4 regions of the Evansella sp. AB-rgal1 genome follow, and region 3 is predicted to be linked to each of the others. Evidence: riboswitches for the same ligand, from Rfam matches in the RefSeq annotation. Region 3 holds a riboswitch; each other region holds the start of a gene.
What was found. A riboswitch is a leader RNA that binds a small molecule or an ion and turns the genes downstream of it on or off. The one in region 3 is predicted to bind cobalamin.
Positions count from the first base shown of each region.

Region 1: linked by a shared signal. The riboswitch ahead of ACERII_RS14330 (cob(I)yrinic acid a,c-diamide adenosyltransferase) and the one ahead of metE (5-methyltetrahydropteroyltriglutamate--homocysteine S-methyltransferase) in region 3 are both predicted to bind cobalamin.
Region 2: linked by a shared signal. The riboswitch ahead of ACERII_RS14310 (ABC transporter substrate-binding protein) and the one ahead of metE (5-methyltetrahydropteroyltriglutamate--homocysteine S-methyltransferase) in region 3 are both predicted to bind cobalamin.
Region 4: linked by a shared signal. The riboswitch ahead of ACERII_RS03440 (ribonucleoside-diphosphate reductase subunit alpha) and the one ahead of metE (5-methyltetrahydropteroyltriglutamate--homocysteine S-methyltransferase) in region 3 are both predicted to bind cobalamin.

Region 1 is NZ_JBGUAU010000015.1:112,787-120,815, reverse strand. It holds gene ACERII_RS14355 (hypothetical protein) at 328-621, opposite strand; gene ACERII_RS14350 (TOTE conflict system archaeo-eukaryotic primase domain-containing protein) at 785-3,136, shown strand; partial or broken gene ACERII_RS14345 (Fic family protein) at 3,239-3,979, shown strand; gene ACERII_RS14340 (MerR family transcriptional regulator) at 4,270-5,025, opposite strand; gene ACERII_RS14335 (CPBP family intramembrane glutamic endopeptidase) at 5,117-5,815, shown strand; cobalamin riboswitch at 5,979-6,161, shown strand; gene ACERII_RS14330 (cob(I)yrinic acid a,c-diamide adenosyltransferase) at 6,329-6,880, shown strand; gene ACERII_RS14325 (cobyrinic acid a,c-diamide synthase CobB) at 6,904-8,029, shown strand, end outside.
Region 2 is NZ_JBGUAU010000015.1:102,820-110,848, reverse strand. It holds gene cobT (nicotinate-nucleotide--dimethylbenzimidazole phosphoribosyltransferase) at 1-884, shown strand, start outside; cobalamin riboswitch at 940-1,142, shown strand; gene ACERII_RS14310 (ABC transporter substrate-binding protein) at 1,314-2,327, shown strand; gene ACERII_RS14305 (FecCD family ABC transporter permease) at 2,293-3,360, shown strand; gene ACERII_RS14300 (adenosylcobinamide amidohydrolase) at 3,364-4,848, shown strand; gene cbiB (adenosylcobinamide-phosphate synthase CbiB) at 4,835-5,827, shown strand; gene cobD (threonine-phosphate decarboxylase CobD) at 5,844-6,926, shown strand; gene ACERII_RS14285 (bifunctional adenosylcobinamide kinase/adenosylcobinamide-phosphate guanylyltransferase) at 6,923-7,477, shown strand; gene cobS (adenosylcobinamide-GDP ribazoletransferase) at 7,474-8,029, shown strand, end outside.
Region 3 is NZ_JBGUAU010000016.1:296-8,324, reverse strand. It holds gene ACERII_RS14480 (glycoside hydrolase family 2 TIM barrel-domain containing protein) at 1-803, opposite strand, end outside; gene ACERII_RS14475 (hypothetical protein) at 998-1,180, opposite strand; gene metE (5-methyltetrahydropteroyltriglutamate--homocysteine S-methyltransferase) at 1,540-3,831, opposite strand; cobalamin riboswitch at 4,026-4,207, opposite strand; gene ACERII_RS14465 (YqcI/YcgG family protein) at 4,379-5,128, shown strand; gene truA (tRNA pseudouridine(38-40) synthase TruA) at 5,431-6,183, opposite strand; gene ACERII_RS14455 (methyl-accepting chemotaxis protein) at 6,450-8,029, opposite strand, start outside.
Region 4 is NZ_JBGUAU010000003.1:135,046-143,074, reverse strand. It holds gene ACERII_RS03450 (anaerobic ribonucleoside triphosphate reductase) at 1-982, opposite strand, end outside; gene ACERII_RS03445 (ribonucleotide-diphosphate reductase subunit beta) at 1,015-2,049, opposite strand; gene ACERII_RS03440 (ribonucleoside-diphosphate reductase subunit alpha) at 2,123-4,285, opposite strand; cobalamin riboswitch at 4,477-4,673, opposite strand; gene fdhD (formate dehydrogenase accessory sulfurtransferase FdhD) at 5,043-5,834, opposite strand; gene ACERII_RS03430 (FdhF/YdeP family oxidoreductase) at 5,850-8,029, opposite strand, start outside.

The DNA.
Region 1 (8,029 bases), on a different contig from region 3:
GGAAAGGGAACTGGAACCAAATATATTTATTCTCCTTAACACACTCTCACCATAGGGGCGGCATGATATAATCTGCCTCATGAACCCTAGATAGAAAAGGGTTCACCTATGATTTTTTAAAAAAATGAATGAAGCTTCCTCGTTAGTTATATAAACTATTGAGGAAGCTTCTTATTTATAGTAAATAATAAAAGACGATCCTTCCAAAGTGATAGGATTGTCTATTCTACTTCCACTGGAGGTTGATGAGATATCTATAACTGTTCTAAATAAGCTTGATGAAGCTAATATGACCCCATTTATATAATATTATTGTAAATGAATGTTCTAAAATGGTAGCTCATCATCCTCAATTGGTTTACTTCGTTTTAATTTCTTGGTATCTGAAACAAAATTTTCGTCCGAGGAATTACTCGTTATAATCTTACCGCATTTAGGACATCCAATAAATACATCATTTAAATGAAATCCTACATACCCATGTGTGCATTCTTGTATATCAAAAATATCTTCCCAATCCATCTCAAATTCGTAATCACAGTCTTTACAATATAATTCACAAGTACCAAAGTCCTCTTTTTCTTCAACTTTCTTTATGTTTTTCCTTTTTTTCTTACCCATAAAACACACTCCTCTATAAACAATTCTAGCGTGTATACTATACATTTGCTACTAAGCCTTTAGAAAATAGGCAATTGTTCAATTACTATGAAGGATTGCACTATTAAATAAGTGCATTATTGGCTAAACTAGAGTTAAAGATTTTAATGATTGGAGTAGGCTTATGGATATTCAAGAACAGCTCGCTCAAGCTTTAAAAGAGATTGATAGACTAAAAAAAGAAAATACACAATTAAAAAGGGATCTCTCTAAAGTTCAAGGTCGTAATAAATCATATAGTGAAACATCTAATATAAAGAAAACCCCGACGGATTTTTCTCCTAAAGAAAGAGCTGCAATCTTACTATTTATGAACCTCTTTCGGGGAAGGTCTGACGTTTTTGCTCATAGGTGGGAATCAAGTACCACAGGTAAATCTGGGTATTCACCTGCATGTAAAAACGAGTGGGATAAAGAACTTTGTCGAAAACCGAAAATCAAATGTCAGGATTGCGCTTATCGGTTATTCCCTCCCTTAACTCCCCAAGTCATTTACGAACATTTGAGTGGCAAAAAAACAATAGGAATTTATCCTTTGCTTGAAGATAATACTTGCTATTTTCTGGCTGTAGACTTTGATAAAAAGCAATGGCAAGATGATGTACATGCATTTATTGAAACCTGTAAAAACATAGGGTTACCATATCACATCGAACGTTCTCGCTCAGGAGAAGGGGCTCATATTTGGTTCTTTTTTGAAAAGGCAATAAGCGCCTCGTTAGCTAGAAAATTAGGTGAGATTCTTATATCCAAAACAAGCGAAAAACGCTTCGATATTGGAATGGATTCATTTGATAGAATGTTCCCTAACCAAGATACATTACCCCAAGGTGGTTTTGGCAATTTAATAGCTCTGCCATTGCAAAAACATGCAAAAATGAGAGGGAATAGTGTGTTTGTAAATGATTCATTTGTGGAATTTGAGAATCAATGGCAATATCTATCGTCCATAAAAAAGATATCTGAAAAGGTGGTTAAACAAATAGTATCGAATTTCTCTGAGGAAGAAAGTTTTATCAAGATAAAAGAAAAAGTAGAAAATTTTAGCGTGCCAGAAGAAATAACTGTTGAATTAAATCACGGTATTGAAATTCCTAAGCTGTTATTACCTAGTAAATTACTATTTGAATTACAAGAACTAGCGACATTTGGAAATCCAGAGTATTTTAAAGCGCAGGCAAAGCGTTTTTCTACTCATCGGATCCCAAGGAAAATCGATTGTACACAGATTGATGAACATTCGCTCATTTTACCAAGAGGTTTAATGGAAAAAGTGAAGGAAATATTCTCGAAAAATAATATATCTATTAAAATAGTTAACAATCAGTTTATAGGGAGGACTATCGAAGCTAAATTTCATGGTCAACTAACTTTCCAACAAGAGGATGCTGTTACTTCCATGGCTAGTAGTGACAATGGAGTGTTAGCAGCAGCTACTGGTTTTGGAAAAACAGTGACAGCAGCAGCGTTGATTGGTAGAAATAAAATCAATACACTTATCGTTGTGCATCGAACACAATTAGTTGAACAGTGGAAAGAGAGATTATCAACTTTCTTAAATATTCCAGTAAAAGAAATTGGTCAAATTGGTGGTGGGAAAAATAATCCAACCTTTAACATTGATATATGTACAATCCAAACTCTTAATCGTAATGGTGTAATAAAACCTGAGTTACATCATTATGGTCAAATTATCGTAGATGAATGTCATCACATTTCTGCCGTCAGCTTTGAAAAGGTATTAAAAGTTGTCCAAGCAAAAAAAGTGTATGGTTTAACAGCGACCCCTGTTAGGAAAGATGGGTTACACCCGATAATATTTATGCAATGTGGACCTATAAGATATAAAACGAATAATAAACAGCAAGCCAATATTCGCCCATTTAAACAAACTCTTGTTAAGAGAAGTACATTAATGAAAACGAATGAAACTGACATACAAGCTATCTATTCTTTGTTATCTACTAATAAACAACGAAACGAAATGATTTTTAATGATGTTTTACAGGCTCTAGACGAAAGACGATCTCCAATCGTGTTAACGGAACGTTTAGACCACGTAAATGAGCTATATGCCCTATTCAATGGTTTTGCTAAAAACATCATTATATTAACAGGTGCAATGAAGAAGAAAGAACGACAACAAGCCCTAGACAAGTTAATAAAACTACCTGATAGTGAAGAGAGGTTGTTGATTGCAACAGGGAAATACGTTGGAGAAGGCTTTGATGACTCTAGATTAGATACGCTCTTTCTAACTATGCCAATCTCTTGGAAAGGCACATTACAACAGTATGTAGGAAGGCTTCATCGAAATCATAGTGATAAAAATGAAGTGAAAGTGTATGATTATGTAGATTCGAACGTTGATGTTTTACAGAAGATGTTTGAAAAGAGATTAAAGGGATATAACAGTATTGGTTATAACCTAAATAGTGAAAACAAAGAAAATAGCCAACAAATTCAATTATTCTAGGAATTTGAACGAAGAAAGATAATTTAACAATAGGGTAGGTATATCTAGAGCAGAATGGTATTCTCAATTTAAGTACAGGTTTGTGTGAGAGAGGTGAATCCGATGTTTGAACAAATCAATCAAAAAAAAGATCTTCTAGATGCGAATCGACCGTTACCCAAATATACAGTCAAAAGCCTGCGTGAAAAATTATTACTCGAGTGGACATATAATACCAATGCGATAGAAGGAAACACATTAACGATCAAGGAAACAAAGGTAGTTTTAGAAGGAATTACGGTTGGTGGTAAAACGTTGCGTGAACATTTGGAAGTTCTTAATCATCGTGATGCTATACAATTTGTTGAGGAGATCGTTCAAAAGGGAGAACCTTTGTCTGAATGGGAGATTAAGAATTTACATTGACTTGTACTAAAGGGGATTAATGATGAATATGCAGGTGTATACCGAGACCAGCAAGTTTTTATTTCTGGTGCTAAACATATACCTCCAGTTCCTATCCTTATAAAAGAGGAGATGGAGCAGTTGATGGTATGGTATGAACAAGCAGAAACGAACAAAATGCATCCAGTTGCTCGTGGAGCTATGCTACATGCTATTTTTGTTGGTATTCACCCATTTTTTGATGTAAACGGCTTCACAGCACGCTTGTTGTTAAATTTAGAACTCATGAAGGATGGTTTTCCACCAATTGTTATTAAAGTAGAAAATCGCCTAGCTTATTATGTAGCCTTAGATAAAGCACATACAGAGAAAGATTACGCTGACTTTATTAAGTTAGTGGTAAGTGAAGTTGAGGATTCATTAAACCTGTATTTAAGTACATTAAATAAGTATACATAGTTACATATACAGCAGATCCTCCCTGATACTCTTTTCTAAATAAACAAGTCCTTGCTCACGTCATACAACATGAGCAAGGACTTTTATAATATAGAAAAGCAATTTTTAAATTTAAAAAGTTGTCTAGCACTAGGCGTCAACAACTTTTCCCCGATGGCAGTTGTGTTTGATAAATGCGACAAAAATAAAAACTCGCGTGGGATTTCTTTCTGTAGGGTTCTAAATTAACAACCCATTTTCGTAGGATGATTTTTTATTTTTGATATCACAATAAGATTAATAGTCCTAAATTACTTAGCTGAAGTACTATCATAGTGAAAAATAGCTTCCTCAAGGAAAATCAGAACCTCTTTATTTACAGGATATAAGTCTAATTTTGCGGATGTTTCTTCAGACTTCCTTACTTCCCAAAACTTCTTGATTAAATCTGGATTGTCTCCAAAGGATTCTTTAGCTAATAAATCTACATCAACAGCAATTAGTTGTCCCTCTATAGAACTAGGAGAGTTTCCGTTGTCTAAGCATAATTGTACTCTTTTTACTATGTTTACCCATTTTATAGTAAGGGGATCTTCTAGTTTGGGTAGATTTGCAGATAATATTGAATTTTCCTCATTACTAAATAACTGACTCCAAAGTTGCTTTTTTCGATCCTGTTTTTTTCTTTTTTCCTCATCCGATACTATAGGTGAGAGCTGGTCCCACTGAATTTTCCCCTCTAATTTTAAAGTGTTTAATAGTGTTGTTGTATGTTGAAGTGATAAATTTAATTGTTCGATAGTTGTTTCAAGCTGCATTTTATGTACAGTCAAAATCTCCTCTGTTGTAACTTGATCAATGATTGTTTTTATGTCTTTCAATGACAGGGAGGTAGACTTCAATAGTGCAATTTTTTCTAGAAGCAACATATCATCTTCGGAATAGTAGCGTGTTCCATTTTCTTTTTTTAACGAGGGTACTACCAAGCCAATTTTGTCGTAATAACGTAATGTACGTATAGTCATATTTAGTTTCTTTGCAACTTCACCAGTTGAAAACAGAATCATTATGAACTACCTCCAGAAAAAAGTTTGCAGGTGACGTAACGTCACCATTTACACTGAATTTACCATAAAACATCACTAGGGGGTAATATAAATGGTTAATGATGCACTAAATAAAACGATTAACTGGTCTTGGAGAGATGTTATTAAATTACTGTTTATTACGTTTGTTTTTGTGCCAATTTTTATTGAATACGTATTGCATGAATTTTTCTATATGCTTTTTCAGGATAGCTTGTATTCAGGCACATTAATGGGACTAGTTATGGCGATTGTATTTACAGTTTCCTTATACTTGATTGCATTAAAACCATATGGGTATTCATGGAATACGGTTGGGGTAAGGCGCTTTTCAAATGGATATTGGAAGTGGATTGTTGTATGGTCAATAATATTAATTATAGGAAGTGTCATCATATTAGTGCTGATGGAATTTTTTAATATCAGTTGGGAAAATGAAAAAACGGAATCATTACAAAGAAATATAACTTGGTACACTTTTGTTATTGGTTTCGTGTCTGCTGCAATCATCTCGCCGATATATGAAGAGATTTTTTATAGAGGTTTTTTATATAAATGGTTCCGTGGGAAATATGGAATAGCAGCTGGAATGTTTATAAGTTCGTTTATTTTCATGGTCGTTCACATCCCAACATACAATACGCTACCTATAAATTTTATCTCAGGCCTTGTGTTTGCATGGACATATGAGAAAACGGGCTCAGTTCTACCAGCTATTATTATTCATGGTATATATAATGGTATTGCTGTAGTACTGACATTATTAGCATGATAATTCAAGAATATGTTTATTTTGATATTTCTTTACAACAATAGAAAATATAGGGTTTCTTTGTTATCTCTGTTATAAATATTGTAGTATTAAAAGTAAAAAATCCTTTTTATCAATAATAATAAAAGTTACAATTAATATGTTAGACTTTTAACTATACATAATATTTAAAAGACAAGTAGGTGCCTTTATTAAAGTAAAGGTTAAAAGGGAAGTTGGTGAAAGTCCAACACGGTCCCGCCACTGTAATCGTTATTTAAAGCTACAATTAGCCACTGTACATACAAGTATGGGAAGGTGTAGCAGAGACGTAAGTCAGGAGACCTGCCTATTTGTAACTTTTGTGTTCCTTCGAGGAAAAGGATGCTTAAGGGATAAGTGTGAGCTTAAATGGGGCTATAACTTAGATTTTTCTAGGTTTTTGTTATCTCATTACCTTAAACGTCTTTCTAAGAAGAAAGGCGTTTTATTTTTGTTGAAAAATATCATTTTAAATTTACTGGAGGTATGAAAATGAATAAACGTAAAGAAGAACAGCGTGGATTGACCCTTGTTTATACAGGGAACGGCAAGGGAAAAACAACGTCTGCATTAGGACTAGCTTTAAGGGCGATTGGTAGAGACTTTAACGTGAAAATATACCAATTTATAAAGTCTCCTGAAAGGTCCTATGGAGAAAAAATAGCTCTAGAAAAATTAGGAGTAGAAATGGTACAACTTGGAATTGGCTTTACATGGACAAAAACTCCTGAAGAACATAGAGAGGCTTTAAGAAAAGGATGGCCAATCGCACGAGAAGCAGTAATGAGTGGGGAGTATGATTTGGTCATCCTAGATGAATTGAACAATGCCCTTGCTATTACCCAATTTCCTATTGAAGATGTTTTGCCGATTCAGGAGGTAATAGATTTAATTAAAAATAAACCTGCTCATGTTCACCTTGTTATTACTGGTAGAGATGCGAATGAGAAAATAAAAGAAATTGCAGACCTTGTGTCGGTAGTTGAGCCAGAAAAGCACTATTATGACGAAGGTATTCCTGCTGTAAAAGGTATTGAATATTAATTGTAAATATGGAGGTTCCAAAAATGTCTCAACGACGACTAGTAATAGCTGGAACAGGCAGTAGTGTTGGAAAAACGACAGTAACCATCGGTATAATGTCTGCCTTTCAACAAATGGGGTACACTGTTCAAGGATTTAAGTGTGGTCCGGATTATATTGATCCATCGTATCATACAGCAGTAACCGGTCGACGATCCAGAAATCTAGATAGCTGGATGTTATCTCATTCTGTTTTAAGAGAGGTCTTACACCGTGGTAGTGATGGAGCGGATATATCTATTATTGAAGGGGTCATGGGTTTTTACGATGGAAAGGACCCAACAAAAGATGAAGGAAGTACAGCAGAAATAAGTGTGCTGATCGATAGTCCTGTTGTATTAGTTGTTGATTGCTCAGGAATGGCACGGAGCGCAGCAGCGATTGTACGAGGATTTCAAATGCTATCCAAAGATGTAAACATCGTGGGAGTAATAGCCAATAAAGTTGGTGGGGATGGTCATTTTCAGTTAATAAAAAAAGCAGTTGAACAGGAGTGCAACATTCCCGTTGTAGGATATTTAAATAAGGAAATAGATATTGAAATGCCAGAGCGACACTTAGGGTTAATTCCATCTATTGAACGAGGAGAATTAGACTCTTTTTTTCAGAAGCTTGGAGAAATAGTTAGAGATACTATTGATTTGACTAAGATATATGAAATAGCGGAAACAACTCCTTTAAAGATAGATGGTCCAAGTTTTCTTAAACAGAAAAAAACCGTACAGGTTAGGATCGCTGTTGCTCGTGATAAAGTATTTAATTTTTATTATGAGGAAAATCTGGAGCTACTAGAAACTTATGGAGTGGAGCTTATCTATTTTTCTCCTCTAGATGGAGAGTTGCTCCCGGAAAACATTGACGGCCTGTATATCGGGGGAGGGTTCCCAGAAGAGTATGCAGATCAATTATCTAAGCAAACAGAAGTTCATCGTTCTATTAAAAAGGAAATTGAAAAGGGGCTGCCAACATTTGCTGAATGTGGTGGATTTATGTACCTATGTGAAGCAATCACAACGCTAGATCAAAAGGACCACTCTATGGTTGGTGTTATACCGGGAGTTGTTAAGATGCAAAAGAGATTAGCTGCAATTGGTTATAGAGAAATTACTG
Region 2 (8,029 bases), on a different contig from region 3:
CGCCAGGAATTATCGTCTTTGCTGCAGATCATGGTATAGCAGATGAAGGGGTATCAGCTTATCCAAAAGAAGTAACAGCACAGATGGTCCATAATTTTTTACAAGGTGGAGCAGCTATCAATGTTCTTGCAAAACAAATTGGGGCAATGTTTCAAATTGTTGATATTGGTGTATCTACTTTTATTGAAAGTGAAAATCTCGTTAATAGAAAAATACGTAACGGAACAGGCAATTTTTTATATGAAGATGCCATGAGTAGAAAGGAAGCTATTGATGCTATTGAGGTTGGAATAGACGTAGCTACCAAACTTATTCAGGATGGTGCTAAATGTATTATTCCTGGAGAAATGGGAATTGGAAATACAACTAGTAGCAGTGCGATCCTAGCGATTCTTTCACAAGAGGATATAAGCATGATTGTCGGATCAGGTACAGGAATAACAGAAGAACAAAGAAAGTATAAAGAAAAGGTTATCCAAAACTCTATAACAAGCCGAGAACCGAATCGAGAAGACGTAATGGACGTTTTAGCAAAAGTGGGAGGCTTAGAGATTGCAGGGATGACAGGAGCTATATTAGGAGCTGCTAGTAAAAAAACACCGATTTTAATTGATGGTTTTATCAGTACTATTGCAGCTTTGGTGGCGGTGAAGCTTTGCGAACACGTAAAAGATTATTTAATTATTGGTCATCAATCAGAGGAAAGAGGACATCAAATTGCTTTAGAGATGTTAGAGTGTAAACCAATACTTAATTTGCAGTTAAGACTCGGAGAAGGAACTGGGGCAGCACTTGCCTTTCCTCTACTTAAAGCATCGGTAAATATTTTACAAGAGATGGCGACTTTCTCATCTGCAGGAGTTACAGAAAGGGAAAAACAATAATTAAAATATTTACAAAAGTAGAGTCCTAATTTATACTAATCTTCAGAACAAAAAAACGAATAAGGAACAACTTGGTTTCTTACATACAAAATTATGTAAGATGAAAAGGGAAGTTGGTGAAAGTCCAACACGGTCCCGCCACTGTAAACGTTGAGGAAGGCTAACATATCTCCACTGTGGATAGTAAGTAATGCATGGGAAGGAGTAGCTAACCGATGAAGCGTAAGTCAGGAGACCTGCCAGGGTGTGTTTTTTAAGCTCCTTCGAGGAAAAGGATGTTTAATATGCATGGTAGTTTATAAAATGGATTACCAGTCTGTCATACTGTCTAATCATAGATAGTGGATGTACATTATATGCATTTATACATTCGACGCTCTTTCTTAGGGAATAGCGTTTTTTTTGTTGTAAAAATAGGGAGGAATTGAAATGAAGAAAGAAATTTTTAAAAATTGGGGTCTAGGAAGTTTTATACTATTTTTAACGATAGTTTTATTAACTGCCTGTGGTACACCTAATGAAGAAGAAGGACAAGCTAATAATACTAATACGAATGAAAATGCCAATGAGCAAGTTGATAATGATCAAACGGAGGACACAGCAGACCAATCACAATTTCCAGTAACGATTGTTGATGATGCAGGAAGGGAAGTAACAATTGAAGAGGAGCCTGAAAGCATCATTTCTATTCAAGCAAGTATTACTGAAATCTCTTTTGCCCTCGGTTTAGGGGATAAAATAGTAGGAGTATCCGATTTTTGTAATTACCCTGAAGAGGCACAATCCGTTGAAAATGTTGGTGGACAAGATATGAATGTGGAGCTTATTTTAAGCATTCTTCCGGATATTGTTCTTGTAACCGATTATCATCATAATAATCATGGAGAAATCTTGTCTCAGTTTGAAGAGGTTGGGATAAAGGTAGTTGTTATAGGAAGTAAATCCAACTTCAATGAAGTATATGAATCGATTGCATTAATCGGCCAAACAACAGGAACTTCCAACGAAGCCGAAGCAATCATTTCTGACATGAAGGAACGTCATGAGGTATTAATAGAGAAGGCGGAAGAAATTACAGACAAAAAGAGAGTTTGGGTTGAGGTATCCCCAGCACCAGATATTTTTACAACGGGGAAAGGTACATTTATGCATGAAATGCTAGAGTCTATTCAAGCAACAAATGCAGCAGAAGATCATGAGGGATGGGTAATGCTGTCTGAGGAAGAGATTGTTCAGCTACAACCAGATGTAATTATTACAACCTACCATACAGAAGATCTTCAAGGGGAAGTCTCCTCTCGTGATGGATGGACAGAAGTTCCAGCTGTAAAAAATGGACAAATTTTTGATGTAGAAAGTGATATTGTAGTTCGACCAGGACCACGTTTAATCGAAGGAGTGGAAACTCTTGCGAAACTCATCTACCCGGAAGTTTTCAAATAGGAAAATTATTTGGCTTTACGTATTCAGTGGAGGGTTTGTACTAGGTACAGCCCTCCTTGGTTTATTAGTAAGTAGTGTTAGTGTTCCTATCCCCACAATATTTCATATTATTTTAAATAACAGTATTAATATAGGATGGCTTGAAGATATCCCAGCCAATGTAGAGTCTATTATTTGGAACATTCGACTTCCGAGAGTGTTACTTGCTTTTTTCGTTGGAGCATCATTAGCATTAGCAGGTGCAGCCTTTCAAGGATTATTACGGAATCCTCTTGCTGATCCATATACAATAGGGGTTTCCTCTGGAGCGGCTTTAGGAGCTGTTATCGTTTTGTTTTTTCAAATAAGTATCGTAGGATTAGGGGGATATACTCTTCCAGTCTTATCTATTATAGGAGGCTTTATTGCCCTACTTATTGTGTTTGGTTTAGTCAGGTTAAGTAGTAGAAGTCTAGCGATAGAAACCATCATCTTAGCAGGAATTATTGTAAGTGCATTTATTAGTTCTATTATTTCCTTAATTATTGCGTTAGGTGATCGAGACTCCATGATACAAATTATATATTGGCTTTATGGAAGTGTTCGTATGAGGGGTTGGAGTCATGTTCAATTGCTAATTCCCTTTATGATAACGGGAACACTAATTCTTTTAATGCATTATCGTGAACTAAACGCTCTTGCACTTGGTGAAGAAGCTGCGGAACAGATTGGTGTTAATGTGAATCGAGGAAAAATACTAATCTTAATAGGTGCATCGTTATTAACAGGATCCGCGGTTGCGGTTTCTGGATCGATAGGTTTTGTGGGGCTAGTAATCCCTCACCTTGTTCGTCTTATTTCAGGTCCTAATCATCGCCATGTTCTCCCGTTGTCGTTATTAACAGGCGGAGCTTTCCTAATTTTGGCGGATTTAGTTGCTAGAACGATTATTGCACCGAAAGAATTGCCAATCGGTGTTATAACAGCATTAATAGGCGCACCAGTATTTGCGTTTCTGTTAATGAAAGAGCGTATTGGTAAGGGGGCCAAATAAACCATGCTTTCGTTAAAGGGTATTGTAGGAGGATATGCTAATACTCCTATCATTAAGGGAATTGATTTAAAGATTGAAAGAGGGGAATTCTTTGCTTTGTTAGGTCCTAATGGAAGTGGGAAAACAACTCTGTTTAAATTAATCACAGGGCAACTTCCTTTACTAAAAGGGGAGAGTATAATTGATGGACAGGCCCTCTCCTCTCTTACTGCGCTAGAGAAAGCAAAGAAGATTGCAGTTCTTACTCAGGAGGCGCATGTGTCTTTTGATTACACAGTGGAAGAAATTATTAGCCTCGGTCGTTATCCATATCAAAAAGGTTTTTTAAAAAATCTTTCGAAAAAAGATTATGAAGTTATGGAAAGCGTTATGGAGATAACGAAAACAACAAATTTTGAAAAAAAACCATTTCGAACGTTAAGTGGTGGAGAAAAACAACGTGTTTTATTAGCCAAAGCACTGGCGCAAGAACCGGAGATGCTTCTCCTAGATGAGCCTACAAACCACTTAGATATAAAGCATACGTTTCAAATGCTTGATTTATTAAAAGAGTGGCAACAAGCAAGAGGATTAACGATCTTTGCTATTTTACATGATTTAAATGTTGCTTCTCTGTATGCGGACCGGGTCGGCCTATTGCATCAGGGGAAATTTTTAGAGGTTGGGGATATTAATACGTTAAGAAAAGAAGACCAATTAGAGAAGGTTTATGAAGTGCAAGTCAAGACACAATCACATCCAGCTATTCCAAAACCACAGCTATTAATGACACCGAACTTTAGAGAGACGCCTGAGTGTAAAGACTTTTTTCAATCATATTCTATAGAAAAAAACGAGAAGTATGTTCATCTTACTTTCGAACAGCCACTACGTACCATATCTAATGGGGTTATTGGAGATGGAATACAGTGGATCAAACACTTCTGCAATTTTCATGTGGAAAAGCACTACAATTGCTCTGAACCAGACAAAGACATTCAACGTTGGATGGAAAAACATCATATTCCTCATGAACAATCAGTTGGGATGATGACTGCCGTCAATTTAGAGGATGTGATAGTGTCTAAGAAGCGGGTTGGTGATAACCACTCTATTATGGCAGTTGTTACAGCTGGAACAGGAAATGCAGTAGACATATCTTCTAAGGTAAAGGCGATGGAGGATGTGAAAATAGGTACGATTAATACGATGGTGTTTATTGATGCACATTTTACTGATGGAGCACTTGTAAACGGAATAATGTCAGCAACAGAAGGAAAGGTAAGAGCGCTTCAAGACCTTCAAATAAAAGACCCTCTTTCTAACACATTTGCTTCTGGAACGTCCACTGATAGCGTGGTCCTGGCGGTAACTCAGCAAGGGGAAAAAACTCCGTATGCAGGATCTGGTACACTTATTGGTAAGGCGATTGGAGAAGTTGTGTATGAAGCAACAACGAATGCTGTAAAAAAATATTTGAAAAGAGTAAAAGTAAATGATAATTCATAATCTGTTTACGTTTCATGAACTAAGTTTATTTGGGTTCATAAGTCTCGCTATAATTGGTGCAATTGTAATAGATCTCCTTATTGGTGATCCACGCTGGATCCCCCATCCTGTCATTCAGATAGGAAAACTAGTTTCTACCCTGGAAAAAAGATGGAATAAAGGGGCAGGTCGCAAAATAAAAGGTTTCTTACTTACAAGTACTGTGCTTACAATCGTTTTTCTTATAACTCTAGGGGGTGTCTATCTCGCATATAAAACTCACTTTATCATTGGCATAGTCGTAGAGATTTACATTATTTCTACGACTATTGCTATAAAAGGATTAAGTTCTGCTGCGATGGATGTATTTAGCCCCCTCACGCAAGGGAATATGAAAGAAGCAAGGAAGAAGCTAAGTATGATCGTTGGACGAGATACAGACCAATTACAAGAAAGTGATATTGTAAGAGGAACAGTGGAAACAGTAGCTGAAAATACAGTAGATGGAATTACTGCGCCCTTACTTTGGGCAGTTATTGGAGGAGCTCCTTTTGCAATGGTTTATCGAGCTATAAATACCATGGATTCTATGGTGGGTTATAAAAATGAAAAATTTGAGAAGTTTGGATATGCATCTGCAAAGCTCGATGATATAGTAAATTGGATTCCAGCACGGTTAACCGCCTGTACCATGTTACTGACTTCTATTTTTATAAAAGGATCTCATAAAAAGCAAGCCATATATGTAACAATGAGAGATGCCAAGAAGCACCCAAGTCCGAATAGTGGTTGGCCAGAAGCAATGGTGGCCGGATTGATTGGTATTCAGCTTGGTGGCGTAAATTTTTACGGGGGCCAAAAATCAGAACGTGCAACAATGGGCGATCCGAAGGAAGTACGGACTGTTTCCAATATCAAACAAGCCATCCTATATATGCATGGAGGCTGGATTGGCTTTGTTTTTCTCGTGCTACTCTTTGTATTCTTTATAGAAAAATGATAATGGAGGTGAAAGAATGAAGTGGCCAAGTCATGGCGGACAGCCAGAAACAATGAAACAACTATTTCACATGGACAAGGAAAAAGAAATCCTCGATTTTAGTGCAAACTTAAATCCATTAGGTCCTCCTCCTTGGTTAAAGGGTGAAATCTATCATTCATACACTACGATTACGAAATACCCAGACCCAACCTATTCTAACTCCCACAACGCATTAGCCGACTATGAAATGATAACAAAGGATAAGGTGTTGCTTACAAATGGGGGAGCAGAAGCAATTTTTTTAGTTGCTAAACTATTTGAAGGTGGCAAAGCGTTGATAGTGCAGCCTACATTTGTGGAGTACGAGAGGGCTTGCGAGCACTACCATATTACTACAGAAGATGTTTTTTTAGAGGAAAGTAATGAATTTCAGCTACCTTTAGAGTTAATCTTAGAGAAGATGGGTGAAGCTGATGTAATTTTTCTTTGTCGCCCCAATAATCCCACTGGTACCTTAGTAGATGAAAAGAGTTTACATAGAATACTCGAAAAAGGGCTTGAAACGAATACGTATGTTGTTGTAGATGAAGCTTTTGTAGACTTTCTTCCTTCAACAAAATTATCTCTGACAAGCTGGCTTCCGTCCTATCGTAATTTGGTTTTATTACGTTCATTAACGAAAATGTTTACCATCCCAGGTCTTCGAATCGGTTATGTTCTGGCAAATGAACATGTCATTGGAAAAATAAAGTCATGGCAACTTCCATGGAGTATAAATTCATTTGCAGATGCGGTTGTTCCTAAATTACTAGCAGACGATAAATATGTAACAAGGACCCGTAACTGGTTAGGGTCAGAATCCTCTTATGTTCTAAACAAATTAACGGATTTAGATTTTTATGTGTCAGAATCTAAGGTGAACTTTTATCTCCTACAAGATAGTAAAAGACCTGATGATACAGAAGAATTGTTTCAATATTTATTTAAAGGTGGGATCTTAACAAGACATACCCACAATTTTAAAGGGCTGAATGGGAATTATCTGCGTATTGCAATTCGGTCGTCAGATGAAAATAATCAATTAATAGACAAACTTCGAGAATGGAGAAATAGATGATGATTGTCTTTGTTTCAGGTGGAGCTCGTTCAGGAAAAAGTAGCTTTGCAGAAGAGCTAGCAAATGAATCGTATTATTCCGTAAAGGGAAAGTTCTCCAAAAGCTGTTTATACTACGTTGCTACTGCCAAGAGAACCGACAAAGAGATGGATAATCGGATTAACATTCACCAACAACGTAGAAGTGGACAATGGGAAACGATAGAGGAGCCATATGATATCGCAAATCTTTTATTAGAACTGAACAAGGGAGATGTGGTTTTATTTGATTGTTTAACCATATGGTTAAGTAATAGAATGTTTGATTTAAACGATGCTTTTGATCAAATAAAGGTGAAATTTCAAAGCTGGCTGAAAATTGCGAAGGAAAGGGAGATAGTTTTTATTATCGTATCGAATGATTTAAATGAAGGGGTTCCCATCCCTAATCAAACTGTCCATAACTACATTTATAATCTGGAGAACTTGCATCAAGAGATAATCCTTTATTCTGATCAAGTGATACAAATGATTGCTGGCCTTCCAACGTATTGGAAGGGGGAAAGAAAATGAAGAACTTCATGTACGGATTTTTATTAGCGATGCAATTCTTGACGAGAATTCCGATTCCCCTTTCGTGTCCATGGAATAAGGAAACGAGTAAGTGGGCCCTGCGTAGTTACCCTGTTGTGGGCTTGCTTTTAGGTACAGTCATAACGGTTATTACGCTGTTCCTCAACACTTTTATACCAGAGGTCATGCTTACCTTAGTAATAATAACTTTGTGGGTATGGCTTACAGGTGGTTTGCATTTAGACGGCTGGATGGATGTTGCCGACGCTATGGGCTCAAATGCCTCCGTTGAGAAAAAGTGGCAGATTATGAAAGACCCACACGTTGGTAGCTTTGGTATTCTTGCTCTTGTATTTTTGCTTTCATGGAAAGCGATCTTTCTTCATTACATAATGGATATTTCCTTCGAGCATATTTATGTATTCTTAGTTATCCTGTCTTTATCTAGGCTAAATGCAGTATTACTGCTGTTTGTTATGCCAACAGCCAAGCAAGAAGGGTTAGCGTATGAATGGAAGAAGCATATATGTAATTCAGATATTCTAATAGCTG
Region 3 (8,029 bases):
TGCCCATTTAGCTTAAAACCGTTATTTGGGTCCATCTCCATTGTTCGAAAACCAAGGTTTTGAGATACTCTTTCCAGTACTTCCGAAGTAGATAGCTCCAATGTCGTGTCAAGTTGATATAAGTTCGGATCGTCTGTATTCCATAATAAAGGATCTTTTACGATTATGGATTGACGGTCCGTAGTAGTTGAATCTCCTTCCGCAGTAACAGTTGCGTGAGAGGATGCTATTTGCTCTCCTTTATAAAAAACAACGTGTGATAGTTGGACATCTTGGTCTATCTCTAACTCTGTATCGATTTCTACAAACCAGTCATTACCTCTCTGTTCTGTAGAAACATAAATTCCATCTGTGATGATGTGCGTTTTCGCTCTTGTTTTAAGCCAAACATTTCGATATATACCTGCTCCTGAGTACCATCGACTATTTGGACTCTGGTGTACAACCTTCACAATAATTTCATTGTCTCCCTCAACAAGAGCATCTGTGATCTCGTGTTCAAAGGAAGAGTATCCATTCTTCCATTCACCAACAAACTGCTTATTTACATAAAGAGACGAATCCATATAGACCCCATCAAAATAAAGGAGAACATGGTCCTCTTTTTTTGTATATGTAAATGTTTTACGATACCAGCCTATACTGTTTTCATATAAATCCAATGTGTTATAAATAAGCCAATCGTGCGGTACATCGATTGGTTTAAAATGTAACGATTCATGATCCGAAACTCCGAGACTACTTTTAGAAAATTCCCAACCATCATTAAATAGAACTTTTTTATTCAAGTTATTTTCACTCATATTCTATCTCCCTTACCGAACCGTTTGTATTCCTTTTGACACCATCTAGTTTGTGTAAGCTATTAATACTATCGAAATAAAACTACCATGCTTGTATGGTAGTTTCTATTATACATTGATTACACAAACAAAAAACAGTAGGAGCTCCAAGATCGTATTGATCTCTACACCCATACTGTTTTCTAAAAATGAAATTAGTGCATCCCTTTCCATTCTCCCTGATTTTTGGATGCTTTTTCTTTTTTCGCTTTTTCTTTATGTTTTCGGTTAGCTGCAGCACTTCCAGGTTCTTTTGCGAACTCAGAATCCGTTTTACTAGAGTCAAATCCCTGTTTATTCTTTTGGTCTGCGTCTGTTTTCCCACTTCTTTTCGCCATAAATATCCCTCCTTTTTCTTTATTATTAGAATTATCAAGAGGAATATACGTTGTTGCTTACAATGGAAATTACATGATAGACCTCCATGAAAGTTAAAATTTTCACCATGACGGATGAAAAAACGTTATGAGTATAGTTAGTACTCTTCACTTTATATGGAATGAGCGCAAGTCCACGAACTCCAGTGGGAAGTAGAGTAGAGGCGAGACACCGTAGTGACGAAGTCGTGAAGGTGGCTCGGTAACTCCCCACAGGAAAGGAGTGGACTGGAGCGAATGGAATATTATCCAACAAAATTAGTAATACTAGATAAATTTGACTACCACTAACTAGTGTATTTTCTGGATAGCTGTTATAATTAGACCCTTAACTCTTGCTCTTTACGCAACTTCTGTGCCGCTTTCACCATATTTTTCAATGATGCTATCGTTTCTTCTTCCTTTCTTGTTTTTAGGCCACAATCTGGATTTACCCAAAATTGCTCCTTTGTAATAACCTCTAAAGCATCGTTCAATATTTTACTTATTTCATCTACACTTGGAACTCTTGGACTATGAATATCGTAAACCCCTAAGCCGATACCAAGCTCATAGTTTCTTTGTTTTAATGAGTGTATCAATTCTCCGTGACTTCTTGATGTCTCAATGGAAATAACGTCTGCATCAAGGGCACGAATTGGACCAATAAAATCGTTAAATTCGCAATAGCACATATGGGTATGAATTTGAGTTTCATTTTCCACGCGAGATGTTGCTAACTTGAAGGAATTTACACTCCAAGAAAGATATTCTTCCCAATTTTCTTTCCTCAATGGAAGTCCTTCTCGTAATGCAGGTTCATCTACTTGGATAATAGCGATTCCTGCATTTTCTAATGCTCGGACTTCCTCTCTTAGAGCTAAGGCAATTTGATTTGCCACTTGATCTCGAGAAATATCATCCCGAACGAAGGACCAATTCAAAATCGTGACTGGACCTGTTAACATTCCTTTTACGTGCTTCGAAGTTAATTGCTGAGCTTCTTTTACCTCTTTCACTGTCATTGGTGCTGTCCACTCCACATCTCCATAGATAATTGGTGGCTTCACACAACGAGATCCATAGGACACAACCCAAGCATTATCAGTAAATGCAAAACCACTTAGCTTCTCACCGAAATACTCCACCATGTCTGTTCGCTCAAACTCCCCATGTACAAATACATCTAGTCCAATATCTTCTTGGATCTGAATCCAACGAGCTGTTTCCTTTCTAACAAACTCTTCATAAACTGCATCTGTAATTTCTTTTTTCCTCCACGCAGTCCGTGTACGTTTTACTTCAGGTGACTGAGGGAAGCTACCGATCGTTGTTGTTGGAAAATCCGGCAGTTGTAGTACTTTTTGTTGTAAGACTTGGCGGTCCACATAAGACATAGGTCTTTGAAAATCTTCTGGTTGCACGTGTAATAGAAGTTCTTTTACTACTTCATTTTTTCTACTTTCATGATTTGCTAATGCATCGATTGCTTGCATACTTTGTGATAAGCAATTCTTATTCGACCACTCACCTTCTTTTATGAAGATGGAAACATCCAGTATTTCGGACACTTTTTCATCTGCAAACGCTAGAGCATTCGTTAATGTCTTATCTAAGTTCGTTTCCGTTTTCGTAGTTACAGGTACATGTTGCAAACTGCATGAAGACTGTATCCAAGTATGTTTTGCATTCGTTAATTTTACAATTGCATTTATATCCGTTGACATCTCTGCCAAATTGCCTCGCCATATATCTCGACCGTTTACAATACCAATTCCTAATACTTTCTGTTCAGGGAATCCATATTTTCGAATAGAGTTCATATTCTCTTTTTTTCCATGTACAAAATCAAGCCCAATCCCTGCAACAGGTAATTGCGACAATTTTTCATAAGCGGAAAGACCCTCAAAGTATGTTTGTAACATGATTTGAGCTCTTGGTACTTCTGTGGCTATTTGCTTATAAATTTCTTGCACTAGCTTTACATCATCCTCGGATAAACTTAAGACCAAAGCAGGTTCCTCCACTTGAATCCATTCTGCTCCTGCATCAACAAGTTGCTGCAATAATTGTACATAGAGAGGAAGTAGCTTTACATATAATAAAGCTTTCGACTTTTCATCATACCCTTTCGTTAGCTGTACAAACGTATAGGGACCTATTATCGTTGGTTTAGCATTTATTCCTAATTCTTGCTTCGCTTCTTGATAGTAATCTAAAATATAGTTTCTTGTTAATCGAAGTTGTTGATCTTCATATTCCGGTACAATGTAGTGGTAATTAGTATTAAACCACTTTGTCATTTCACAAGCTACTGCATTATTAGCCCCACGAGCCATAGCATAATATGTTGATAGATCTACCTTGTCGTCTTTCCACTGATAACGATCAGGAACCATCCCAAACATAGTCGCATGGTCAAGCATACGATCGTAAAAGGTGAAATCACCTACTGTTAGTAATTCTAACCCCAATGCTTGCTGACGTTTCAAGTTTTCCAATCGAATAGATTTCATGTTTGTTAGATAGGTCTCCTCTTGTAATTCACCTTTCCAATAGGCTTCTAAACAACGTTTCCATTCGCGATTCTCTCCAATATACGGATATCCAACAGCTGTACTAATTACTTTCATTCCCAAAGTTCCTCCTCATATTTGCACTATTTTCTTTCATTACATATTTTCCAAACACAAAAAGCCATCTCCACGGAAGGGAAATGGCTATACAAGCAAGTAATGGGTACACCTAAGAAAGCATGCTTCACATGCAACTCATAACTCGTTTGTCGTACAAATTAATTTCACCACCTATTTCCACGTAGGTATTTGGTGTGTACTAGAAGTTGGCAGGTCTCCTGGCTTATCTTCAATGCTCCTCACACCTTCCCATCATTATGATAGTGGTCTTCGTGATTTGCTCCGATTTACAGTTGCGGGACAGCGACGGACTTTCACCGTTCTTCCCTTTTAAGCCAAGCCTTTGCTTGGCACCAATTCTTACACGATATGTAATTTTACTTACTATATCATATAGATAAAATGTTGTATACAGTTATTTTATATTATTCCTATGAGATTAGTGCAATATAAACTACCTAAACGCCCATTTTTAGTAAGACATCCACCATATGATTCCTTTTCTGAATAGATTGTAAAATCAATTGAATCAGAGGTGAGTATAATGAAACGATTATATAGAAAGGACGAGTTTTCATCCCACAGTCTTTCTAATACAGAGAAATATTATCTAGAAAAGTTTGAGGAAACAATGACAGATAAAGATAATCTGTTTCCCTGTATTCCGGCAACAATCGGATATACTTTACATCATTTTTGCTATGGCTTTCTTGGCGATCCTAGGAAAACTGAGACGGTAGACGAATTAGCTCATGTATTAACGGAGTTCTCGAAATCATCAAAAAAGCTAGGAAACTACACATCACTCATTGTGTTTTATGATATTCCACAGGAGATGAAGGACTCCTACACAATTGAACAGTATGAGCAATTATTTTGGAATCATTTAAGTGACTTAACTAACGTGGACAAAGAAAAATGGCCCGAAGAAATCCCTACAGATCCTCATAACTCCCTCTGGGAATTCTGTTTTCATAGGGAAAAATACTTTATGTATTGTGCCACACCAGCACATACAAATCGAAAAAGCAGATATTTTCCAACAATGATGCTAGCAATCACACCGAGGTGGGTTTTAACGGAGTTCAATAACTCTCCTACCCATGCACAAAATATAAAATATCATATAAGGGCTCGACTTGAAAACTATGACTCTATTTCTATACATCCTGATCTTAATAGCTATGGAGAAAGTGATAATTTTGAGTGGAAACAATATTTTCTACGAGATGATGATTCTTCTTTAACGAAGTGTCCTTTTCGCCATCTATGGAAATCAAGTAAGAAGGATTAGTCATTTTTACTGTGAAAAAAAGTGGATGATGTATTGTATAGAAAATCGGTATGACTAAGATGACAAATACTCGGCATATAGATGAAGTATTCATAATACTAACATAACTACAATCTTACATTTCGGTTTGGTATTTCTATAATAAGAAAAACTAAGGTTTATCGCCAAATCCTCATTGACGAAAGGCTTAGTTTTCTTACACTTTAATCCTTTAGTGAAACTAAAATTCCTAACGTACAAAAAAAACAGAGTCCAAAGCTTTCTGACTCTGTTTCTGATTATTTTACATTATTTAGAAATTGTTATTTGAGGTTTTTACTCGAAAAACTAATTTTCTCTAGAAACAATCCTTGTGGTTCTGCCATGAGTGCTGGAAATCTTTCCTTTGATTTTAACATTCCTGCAATGGAATGAATTTCCTGTTTTCCTAAACCTACTTCAATTAAAATACCAACAATTTTCCGAACCATATTATATAAAAACCCATTTCCACGGATGCTTATTTCAATTAGTCCAGCCTTTTCCTCTAGTTCGATCGAATATATTTCTCGCACCATGGATTTTTTCTTCGATTTAGCATTGGAGAATGCAGTAAAGTCATGCTCTCCAATGAAGTGTTTGCTAGCTTCTTTCATTTCTTCTAGATCTAAGTTTTTTTCCACATGCATACTATGTTTTCGAATAAATGGATTTGTATGCTCTTCATTCCAGATCTTATATACATATGTCTTGTCCTTTGTATTGTATCGAGAATGAAATCTTTCATGAACACTAGTTACATCTAATACACTAATATCCTGTGGTAAATAACGATTTAGGTACTTTTTTATATCCGCCTCCGCCATTTCCTCTTCTAACTTAAAATTTGCAATTTGTGCTAGGGCATGAACACCTGCATCCGTTCGACTGCTGCCGATAATCTCAATTTTATAACCAGCCATTTCCGATAATACATTCTCAATTTTTCCTTGAATAGTATTTTCGTCATCACCAAGTCGCTGCCAGCCTTTATATCGCCCGCCATCATATTGAATAAGTAATTTATAGTTAAACATGTTTATCTCCTTTTTTTATGTAATTTCCGTTACTAACAATAAGGTTAACAGAATAAACTACGGAGTCCTAATTAATTCACTATTATTTTGCGCAAACACCTAATTTTCATAAGTGTAATAATGCTACCCCATTATTTTTATCATTTAGTCTGATGATGTTTCAGTAAAAGTTTAAATGGGTTTAATATAATACCCCTCTATGGACATTATCCAAGAGGGGTATTATTAAAATCAACATAGTCCTTTACCATAAGCCTTTTGAATAATTATATTCTGAATTTAGATATCATTACCCTCATATTTTCTGCCATTTCTGCCAAAGTACTCGCAGAAGAAGTAATCTCCTCCATTGATGCTAATTGTTCTTCTGAAGCAGAAGCAATATCACTAGTATTCTGTGCAGATACTTTTGCTATGCTAGATACTTCGTCTATTGATGCATTCACCTGTTCCACACTTGCTGACATTTCTTCCGTTACAGCAGAAACTTCCTGAATTTCTGAACTTACTTTTTCAATAGATGATAGAATCTGTTCAAAATTCTTTCCTGTTTCTTCAACTAGATTCATTCCTTCACTCACTTCTGAAGCTCCTCTATTCATGGCTACTACAGCTTGTGAAGTACTTTGCTGTATAGCTGCGATCAAAGTAGCTATTTGATTTGCACTTTCTTTTGATTGTTCAGCTAACTTCCTTACTTCATCTGCTACAACTGCAAAACCACGTCCATGTTCACCTGCTCTCGCTGATTCAATGGCAGCATTAAGTGCTAATAGATTTGTTTGATCTGCTATTCCTGTTATTACATCTATGATCTTACCTATTTCTACGGAATTTTTATCTAGTTCCTGAATTACTACACTAGTTTCCTGTGCAGAAGCATTAATAGAGTTCATTTGATCCACTACTTTTTTCAAAGAACTATTACCACTACTTGCTTGCTGCGTTGTATCTTGAGCAGATTCTGCTACACTTGAAGTTGATTCTGCAACTCTCTGGATTCCAATAGCCATTTCTCCAACAGCATTAGCACTCTCTTCTGTATTTTTTTCTTGTAATTCAGCCCCACTGGCAACCTCTTCTATGGAAATAGCGACTTGATTAGTAGCTGAACTCGTTTGCTCTGCACTGGCAGTTAGTTCTTCAGCTGAAGATGCAACATTCTCTGCTGTTGTATTGACCTCAAGAATTACTTCGCGTAATGTGTTTTTCATTTGATTAAATGAAACAGCTAATTCTCCAATTTCGTCTCTATTTTTTACCACAACATCATCAATAGTTAAATTACCTTCTGAGATTTGTTTTGTAGCATCTGATAATAGAATAACAGGTTTAGCAATTATTCTACTAATATACAAAGCAATTATTGTTCCTACAATGAAAACCAAAATACTGATCCCCATGATGAAATTTCTTACATTGCTTGTGCTCGATGATAATTGATCACTTGTTAGTGCAAGTTGGTGAAGCTGAAATTCGCGGAGACTATCCCCCGCCTCTGTAATTTTTGTAGTGAGAGCATCTCCCTCTTCTCTCATGAGAATTGCAACCTGATTTGAATTATTTTGTCTGCTATAATTTATTAACTTTTGAGCTACCTCAGCATATTGTCCTTCTAATTCAACATACTCTTCTACCATTTGTCTTGAGTCGGTAAGATTGGTAAGAGATAAATATTTTTCTGCATTTATTCGGAACTGTTCTCTTATACTTTCTAAATTCCGTAAGTTAGCTTCATTTCCTGTTACTAAATAGCCCCTAACAGCAATCTGTTTTAATAGAACTGCATTTTCCATATTTGTTACTAGACGTAACTTTAAACCACGGTCTTCGATTGAATCAGTAT
Region 4 (8,029 bases), on a different contig from region 3:
ACCCTTCTGATTGTAGAGCTATCTTAACTAAATTCACGGATGTAAAGGATAGATTCCCTCTCCCAATGGATGTTTCATCGCCATGAATATTTCCCATCACTCTCGTTCGGCAGCCCATGTAGGCAACCTCAGATTCAGGATCACCAGTATCAAATTGCTTATTAAAGGCGCTATCTAGAAAACTAAAATTAGGGAATAACCGTTTGCTGGTTGTTTCCACAGCAAGCTGAAACAAGTCATAATTTGGATCCCCTTCTTTACCACTTACCCCATCCTTCACCTTAAAGATTTGAATAGGAAAAATAGGGGTTTCTCCATTTCCTAAGCCAGCTTGTGTTGCCAACAGCAACTGCTTCATCAGCAGCCGACCTTCTTTGGAGGTGTCTGTACCATAATTAATAGATACGAAAGGGATTTGCCCCCCACCTCTGGAGTGCATGGAATTAGCATTATGAATAAACGCTTCGCATCCTTGGTATGTAGCTTTCTCTGTTTTTTCCCAAGCCAATTTCTCCCGCTCTTCTTCGGTTTCTGAAAAACTAGAGTCATAGTAAGACTCATAGGTTTTCCGAACATACGGCGCTAAATCATAGTCAAAGCATGGGAAAGCTTGTCCACCGTGCTGCATGTTTTGGTTAGCCTGTAAAATAATCGACGCTAAAGATAATGCCGTTTCTATGGTCTTTGGTGGTCGAATGGACCCATGACCTGTGTTGAAACCCCTTTTTAATAGTTTTCCTAACGGGATTTGACAACATGTTGTTGAACCTGTTGGATAAAAATCTTTGTCGTGTATATAGATGAGATTTTCCTTTTCTGCATTTCTTACTTCTTCTGTCAGTAGATGCTCGTCTGTGTACCATTTTGCTGTTAATGACGCAAATTGGCCTAGCTTACCAAGTGGAGTTCCCCCATCCACGTTGGCATTTTCTTTCCCCTCTTCACAGCAATTCTCCGAGATTGCTTGTAGTGTTTCTATCATATTCAACTTGATCCCCATCCCCTATTTCATTTTTACAAATCGTCAAATCCGTTATCAGTTGATACTTTTGTGTATTGGCGTGATTTTTGTTCAAAGAAGTCTGTTTTCCCGCTATTTACGTCTTCGTATATTTTTATCCAGCGCATTGGGTTGGAACGATAGCCCTCAAACGGTCTCTCTACACCTAGTTCATTCACTCGTTTGTTCGCCATGAACTTGATATATGCTTCTAGCTCATCTATATCAATGCCTTGGATTTTATCCCCGATGATATATTTTGCCCAGTTGATCTCTAGCTCCGCCGCTTTCGTAAATGTACGTTGAACAAATTTATGATTTTCAGGTGTATTTAGCTCTGGGTTTTCCCTAAGCAATTCTTTAAAAATATTAGCAAACAAATGCACGTGAAGCTGCTCATCCCGATTAATATAATTAATCATTGTGGACGTTGATACCATCTTCTGATTACGTGCTAAGTTGTAGAAAAAGCTAAATCCCGAGTAAAAATTAAGTCCTTCTAATATCACATCGTACACAATCGATTCCAAGAATGTTTGCGGAGTCGGATTGCTAACAAATGCTTCATATCCTTGAGCAATAAAATCATTTCGCTCCCTAAGAACACTGTCATGCTTCCAATACTCAAAGATTTCGTCCTGCTTTGACTTCGTTGTTACACTTGATAAAACGTACGAGTAGCTTTGGTTATGAACGACCTCTTGAAACGATAAAACCGTCATTAACGCCGACAAACTAGAGTCCGTTAAATACCGCGCTACTTGCATGGAATAGTCCGTTTGAATACTATCTAAAAACGCTAGCAGTCCAATAATTTTATCGAACGCCTCTTTCTCATGAGACTCTAGCAAATCATACTGACGAACGTCGTTGGACATATTGATTTCAAACGGTGTCCAAAAGTTTGCTAACATATTTTTATATAAAGGATAAGCCCATGGAAAACGAACATCATCCCAATTTAACACGTTCGAACTCTCTCCATTAATAATCCCTGTGGACGCATTCGGTGCCGTCACATCATACAACTTTCTTTCTTGTAATTTCATGTGTTGATTACCCCTTCCATCTATTTAACTTGCAATTTGAACGAGGGGATATCCCCTCGTTCAAACCTCTATATTAGCTCGAACAACTCTCACAATCTTCTAGTTCGCTTGATGTGGAACGAACATAATACGTCGTTTTCAAGCCTTCCTTCCAAGCCGCAACATGAATATCTAACAGTTCCTTCGCCTTCACTGTGTTTTTCACATAAATATTGAAGGAAATCCCTTGATCGATATGCTTTTGTCTCGCACCATTTTGCTTTATGCTCCAGTGTTGGTCCGTTTCATGTGCTGCTTTGTAAAACCACGTTGTTTCCGCTGAAATGTCTGGAGCTGTAACTGGAATTCGGAAGTTCTTCTTTTCCTCCGCATATTCTTTTCGATAAATCGGATCGATGGATGCTGTTGTACCCGCAATAATTGCCGTGGACGAGTTAGGAGCAACCGCCATTAAATATCCGTTTCGAAGTCCGTTCTCTTTCACTTTTGCTGTCAGGTCAGACCATTTCTCGTTCGAATACCCTCTTTTTGAAAAAAATGAACCTGTCTCCCAATCAGATCCTTCGAATACTTTGAAGGATCCCTTTTCTTTTGACAACTCCATACTAGATTCAATTGTTAAATAGGCAATTTTTTCATATAACTCATCAGCAAACTCCACTGCTTCCTCCGACTCCCACTTTATTTTTTTCAAAGCAAGAAGATGGTGCCAACCGAATGTGCCAAGTCCAATGGCGCGATATTTCTCATTCGTCAGCTTCGCCTGCGGAACTTCGATTTCATTTATATCAATCACGTTATCTAGCATTCTCACCTGGATAGGAATCAGTCTCTCTAGCACATCATCCGTAACAGCCGTAGCTAAATTGATGGAGCTAAGATTACAAACAACATAGTCACCAGGTTGTTTTGTAATAATAATGGATCCGTCTTTCGTTACCTCTTCCTTCACAAACGTCGGACTCATGTTTTGCATAATTTCTGTGCAAAGATTGGAGCCATATACCATCCCACAATGGTTATTGGGATTCATTCGGTTTGCTTGGTCTCGGTAAAACATGTAGGGAGTTCCAGTCTCGAGTTGCGAGATCATCACTCGTTTCATAATCTCAATTGCTGGTACAGACTCCTTCGTTAATTCTGGGTTTTCTACACAAAGCTTGTACTTTTCTCGAAAACTACCTGAACCTTGTTTTTCATCAAAAAAGTCTTCCAAGGAAAACCCCATTACTTGTCTCACTTCATGTGGGTCAAACAAATACCAATCTTCTCGCGCTTCCACTTTTTCCATGAACAAGTCCGGTAGGCACACACCTGTAAACAAGTCATGCGTTCGTTTTCTTTCGTCTCCATTGTTTAATTTCGCATCAAGGAAGGAGAAAATGTCTTTATGCCATACATCAAGGTAAACGGCGATTGCCCCTTGTCGTTGACCGAGTTGATCCACACTTACTGCCGTATTGTTAAGCTGTTTCATCCAAGGGAGTACCCCTGAAGATGTGCCTTTATAGCCTTTAATGGACGAGCCTCTCGCACGAATTTTTCCAAGGTAGATTCCAATCCCACCACCGTTTTTGCTTAATGTAGCAGCATCCGTTGTACTATCAAAGATTCCTCGTAAACTATCCTCGATCGTATCGATGAAACAACTAGAGAGTTGTCCGTGAGTCTTTCCTGCGTTTGCTAGTGTCGGTGTTGCTACTGTCATGTATAAATTTGAAAGTGCCCAGTATGCATCAAGGGTTAGAGATACTCGTTGGTGTTGCGGCTCCTTTTGCATCAGTGTCATTGCTATGATCATAAATCGTTCTTGTGGTAGCTCAAGGATAGATCCGTCGAAATCCTTTGTTACGTACCGGTCTACCAATGTATGTAATCCTAAATAGGTAAATTTCTTATCTCGCTCTCGTTCTAACGCTTGTCCAAGTGTTTGAATATCTTCGTTCGTATAGGCTTCTAGTAATGTGGAACGATATAGTTTTTTCTCAACTAGCTTGTGGACGACCTGCTCAAACTGTTCATATACAGTGGCTCCATTCGTATAGCGTGATTGGGCAACACTACTATATAACTGGTTGAGACGTATTCTAGCAGCAACATATGTCCAGTCTGGCTCTTGCATGGATATACGATCGAGTGCAGCTAATATTAGCTCTTTCCCTGACTTCTCAAATGTCCAACCTGTCCAATTTAGGTGGGCAAACTCCTGTTGCAATTTTGTATTTGTATCCTCCATAACATTAATCCCCATCGTTACACTCTCCCTTTATCTATCTATGATTTAGATTATATGGTAGGCTTTTTACGCATAGAAAAAGCCCTTCCCTCGATGGAAAGAGCTTTGAACGGCATGTTAATAGGAGCGTTGTCCTGTAAACGGGCAATACAAAAATACCCTGCCGTTCACGGTCTCAATCCCCGAAGCCATGAATACGTGAAAAATAGGCAGGTCTCCTGACTTATGCTTCCTCCTACTTTGAGCCTTCCCATACAGTGGCCTTTCAGCCGAACAGTACAGTGGTCGTTCTCATTTCGTCTGCATTTACAGTTGCGGGGACAGTCTCGGATTCTCACCGAATTCCCTATCAAGCTATGTTACTAGCACCTATTAATCAAATATCAATATATAGTGTTTTATTATTGCCGTTAAACATGATGTAGTATGTTGAGTTTATCTAATATAGGAAACAATTGCAATACTTAAGTGTTAAAAACATATTTTTTTAGGCAAATGTCCTAGATTTTTTTTTGGAAAAATAGGTTAGCTGGGAGTTATGTGAAGTTTGTTTTAATAGGGAGATGAAACATTATTTGTATTTTTAAAAATAGCAAATATATCAATTAGTTATTCTTTTTCTGATCCTCGCTCGCGTTACATAAACACTCCATGGAACGCGAGATTCCGTTTCTGATCCTTGTTCGCGTCTCATAAACGCTCCATGGAACGCGATATCCTGTTTCTGAACCTTGTTGACACTACATAAACGTTCCCCCTACCCCACCACCCTATCTCCTCTCGAATAAACATTAAACCTATCTCCCCTGACAAACCCCACCAAGGTAATCTCCAAATCTCTCGCCAACTCAATTGCTAACGTAGTTGGTGCTGATTTAGCAATGATAATTCCCACACCAATTTTGGAGACCTTCAGTAACACTTCCGAAGAAATCCTCCCGCTAAACACAATTACTTTATTTTTCAAAGAAACATTATTTCGCAAACAATATCCAAAAAGCTTATCTAGTGCATTATGCCGCCCAATATCAGATCGCGTAACAAGAATCCCATCCACGGAAGCAAGACTTGCGTTATGAAGACCTCCCGTTTGCTTAAAATCCTCCGCCTGCTCCTGCATCGTACTCATTAAATGACAACACTGCTTAGCAGAAATACTAGGTGCTCTCAAAATTGTCCTAGCACCCCGCACATCACTCTGAAAATAAAATTGACGACTCTTTCCGCAGCATGATCCTATAACCCGCTTCGAGAATGCCCCCTCTGGATCAAACCCCTGCTTATTTTTCAACACCACATATGCAAAGCCCTTTCCCTCATCAATCAATACGGAGTCAACCTCATCTGCCCGCCGAATCACCCCTTCTGAAGCCAAAAAACCAAGGACAAGCTCCTCTAAATCCGCTGGCGTACAGAGCATTGTTCCAAATTCATGGCCATTCACCGTAATTGTCAATGGCTCTTCCAACACGATCAAGTCATCCGCATCCTGAAGAACACCTTGCTCATATTTCTTTATCACATGCGTTTGCATCACCTTGTTTTTCATCGCGAAATCTCCCACTTAACTTATTTCCGTTTCTAAGTCGTCCATTTGTCGCTCTACATACTTGGTATCCTTCTTCGCATGAAACGTATCCGCTTTCTCCACTACCACCGTCGTATTATACTCTGGAATACGAGCATATTTTTCATAAACCCCTTTTGGAATAACCACATTCCCTTCTGGCCAATATAACGAAATATTTCCCCGACGAGTGTTATCAAACCTCGCCCTGCCGTGAAAAACTCCGTGCTTATTGTACACAACAACCGCTTCCCCATCACGGATACCTAGCTCGCCAGCATCCTCTTTATGAAGAAGCACATCGTATCGATCAGCCCCATTAAACGGATCGTCCTTCCCGTAAATCATCGAATTGAACTGTTTTCCTCGTCGCGTCGTAACGAAAAACTCGCCTTCCGATTTTCTCAACTCAGGTAGTTCAATCGGCAACAACTGCCCTCGCCCATCCTCCGTGGGACACATCCCGTCCTCACACAAATACGCTCCACCCCACTGGAAAACATCGCCCGTATCTCTCAAATTTTGAATCCCTTCATAATTTTTATTGGCCACCGCAATTTCCTCACGAATCGACTGCGCATCAGTAAACTCTATCAAATTAGCCTGCTCTGGTTTCACAAGCTTCGCAATATCCACATAAATTTGCCACTCCGGACGGGCCTGCCCGATTCGATGACCCTTGATCTCTGGGGAAAAATAGACCATCCTTTCTGTCGATGTAGACGTTCCTCCCCCAGGTTGCTCAAATCGCGTCATGGATGGCAAGATGATGACCTCTTCTTTTGCATCTACCAACGCAGACGTATTCAAAATTATGTCCTGATGAATCCGAAGCTCAACATTCTCCAAGCACTTCTGCACATAGTCAGGGTTCGGCATCGTTTCAAGAAAATTCCCTCCTGTAGTGTAAAACACCTTCGTTTTTTGTTTATGCCCCTCATGTAATAGAGCATTTTCCAACGAAACTCCTACCGTATCTCCTTGCCAACGAGGAATCTCAAATTTCCAAACACCCTCAACACGCTTACGGTTAATATCATCAAACTCTCCCCCTGGCAAAACAAAAGGATCCGCTCCCATTTCTCCAGCCCCTTGTACACCAGAATGTCCTCGAATCGGCATCAATCCACAATTTTTCCGACCGATAAATCCACGAAGCATCGCCAAATTGGCAACTTGCGAAATATTATCTGTGCCAAACCGGTGCTGCGTTAATCCCATCGACCAAACGAACACTGCCGACTTCGAATTTGCCAGCAACTCCGCCAACTCCAACATCCGCGACTTCGAAATCCCCGCAGACCTCTCCAACGCCTCCCAACTTTGTTTTTCCACATGCTTACGTAACTGCGCCAAGCCATTCGTATGCGCCTTAACAAACGAATGATCAATCGCAGATCCACGCTCCCGCTCCTCCATCACAAACCAATGCTTCATAATCCCGTTCATAAAGGCAATATCGCCACCAATATTCACCTGATACACATCATCCGCAAGCTTCGTACCAAACAACGCACTTTCTGGAATAGACGGAATCCAATATTTTTCCATAGATGGCTCATAGTGAGGGTTAATCATGATAATCTTCGTGCCCTTCCGCTTCGCCGCATACATATACTTCGTGGAAACAGGCTGATTGTTGGCTGCAACAGACCCCCAGAACAAAAGCACATCCGAGCCAATCCAATCACGATAACTACAAGTGGACGCCCCCACTCCAATCGAACGCTTCAACGCCGTTTTACTCGGTGAATGACAAATTCTCGACGAATTATCAATATTATTACTTCCTAAAAACCGCGCCACTTTTCCAGCCACATAGTACGACTCATTCGTCATTCCCCTTGCCGTCAAGAAAAGCGCAAGCTGCTTTGGATCCACAGACTTTATTTTTGCAGCAATCTTCCCGAACGCATCATCCCAAGAAATCCGCTCAAACCTCGACTGCCCCGGCTTCCGAGACAACGGATAAGGAATACGCCCAAGCTCCCGCAACTCCGAGCTAGACAACTTCCGCAGCTCCTTCACATCCCGAAGTAACACCTCATCCTTGATCGCCGGCATCGTATTCAACCGCAACACATTCAAACGAGTCGTACACAAATGAGGACCAGTCAACGTCTGATCCTTCAAACCAGCAACCCCCAACGCACAACCATCACAAACACCTTTTGTTA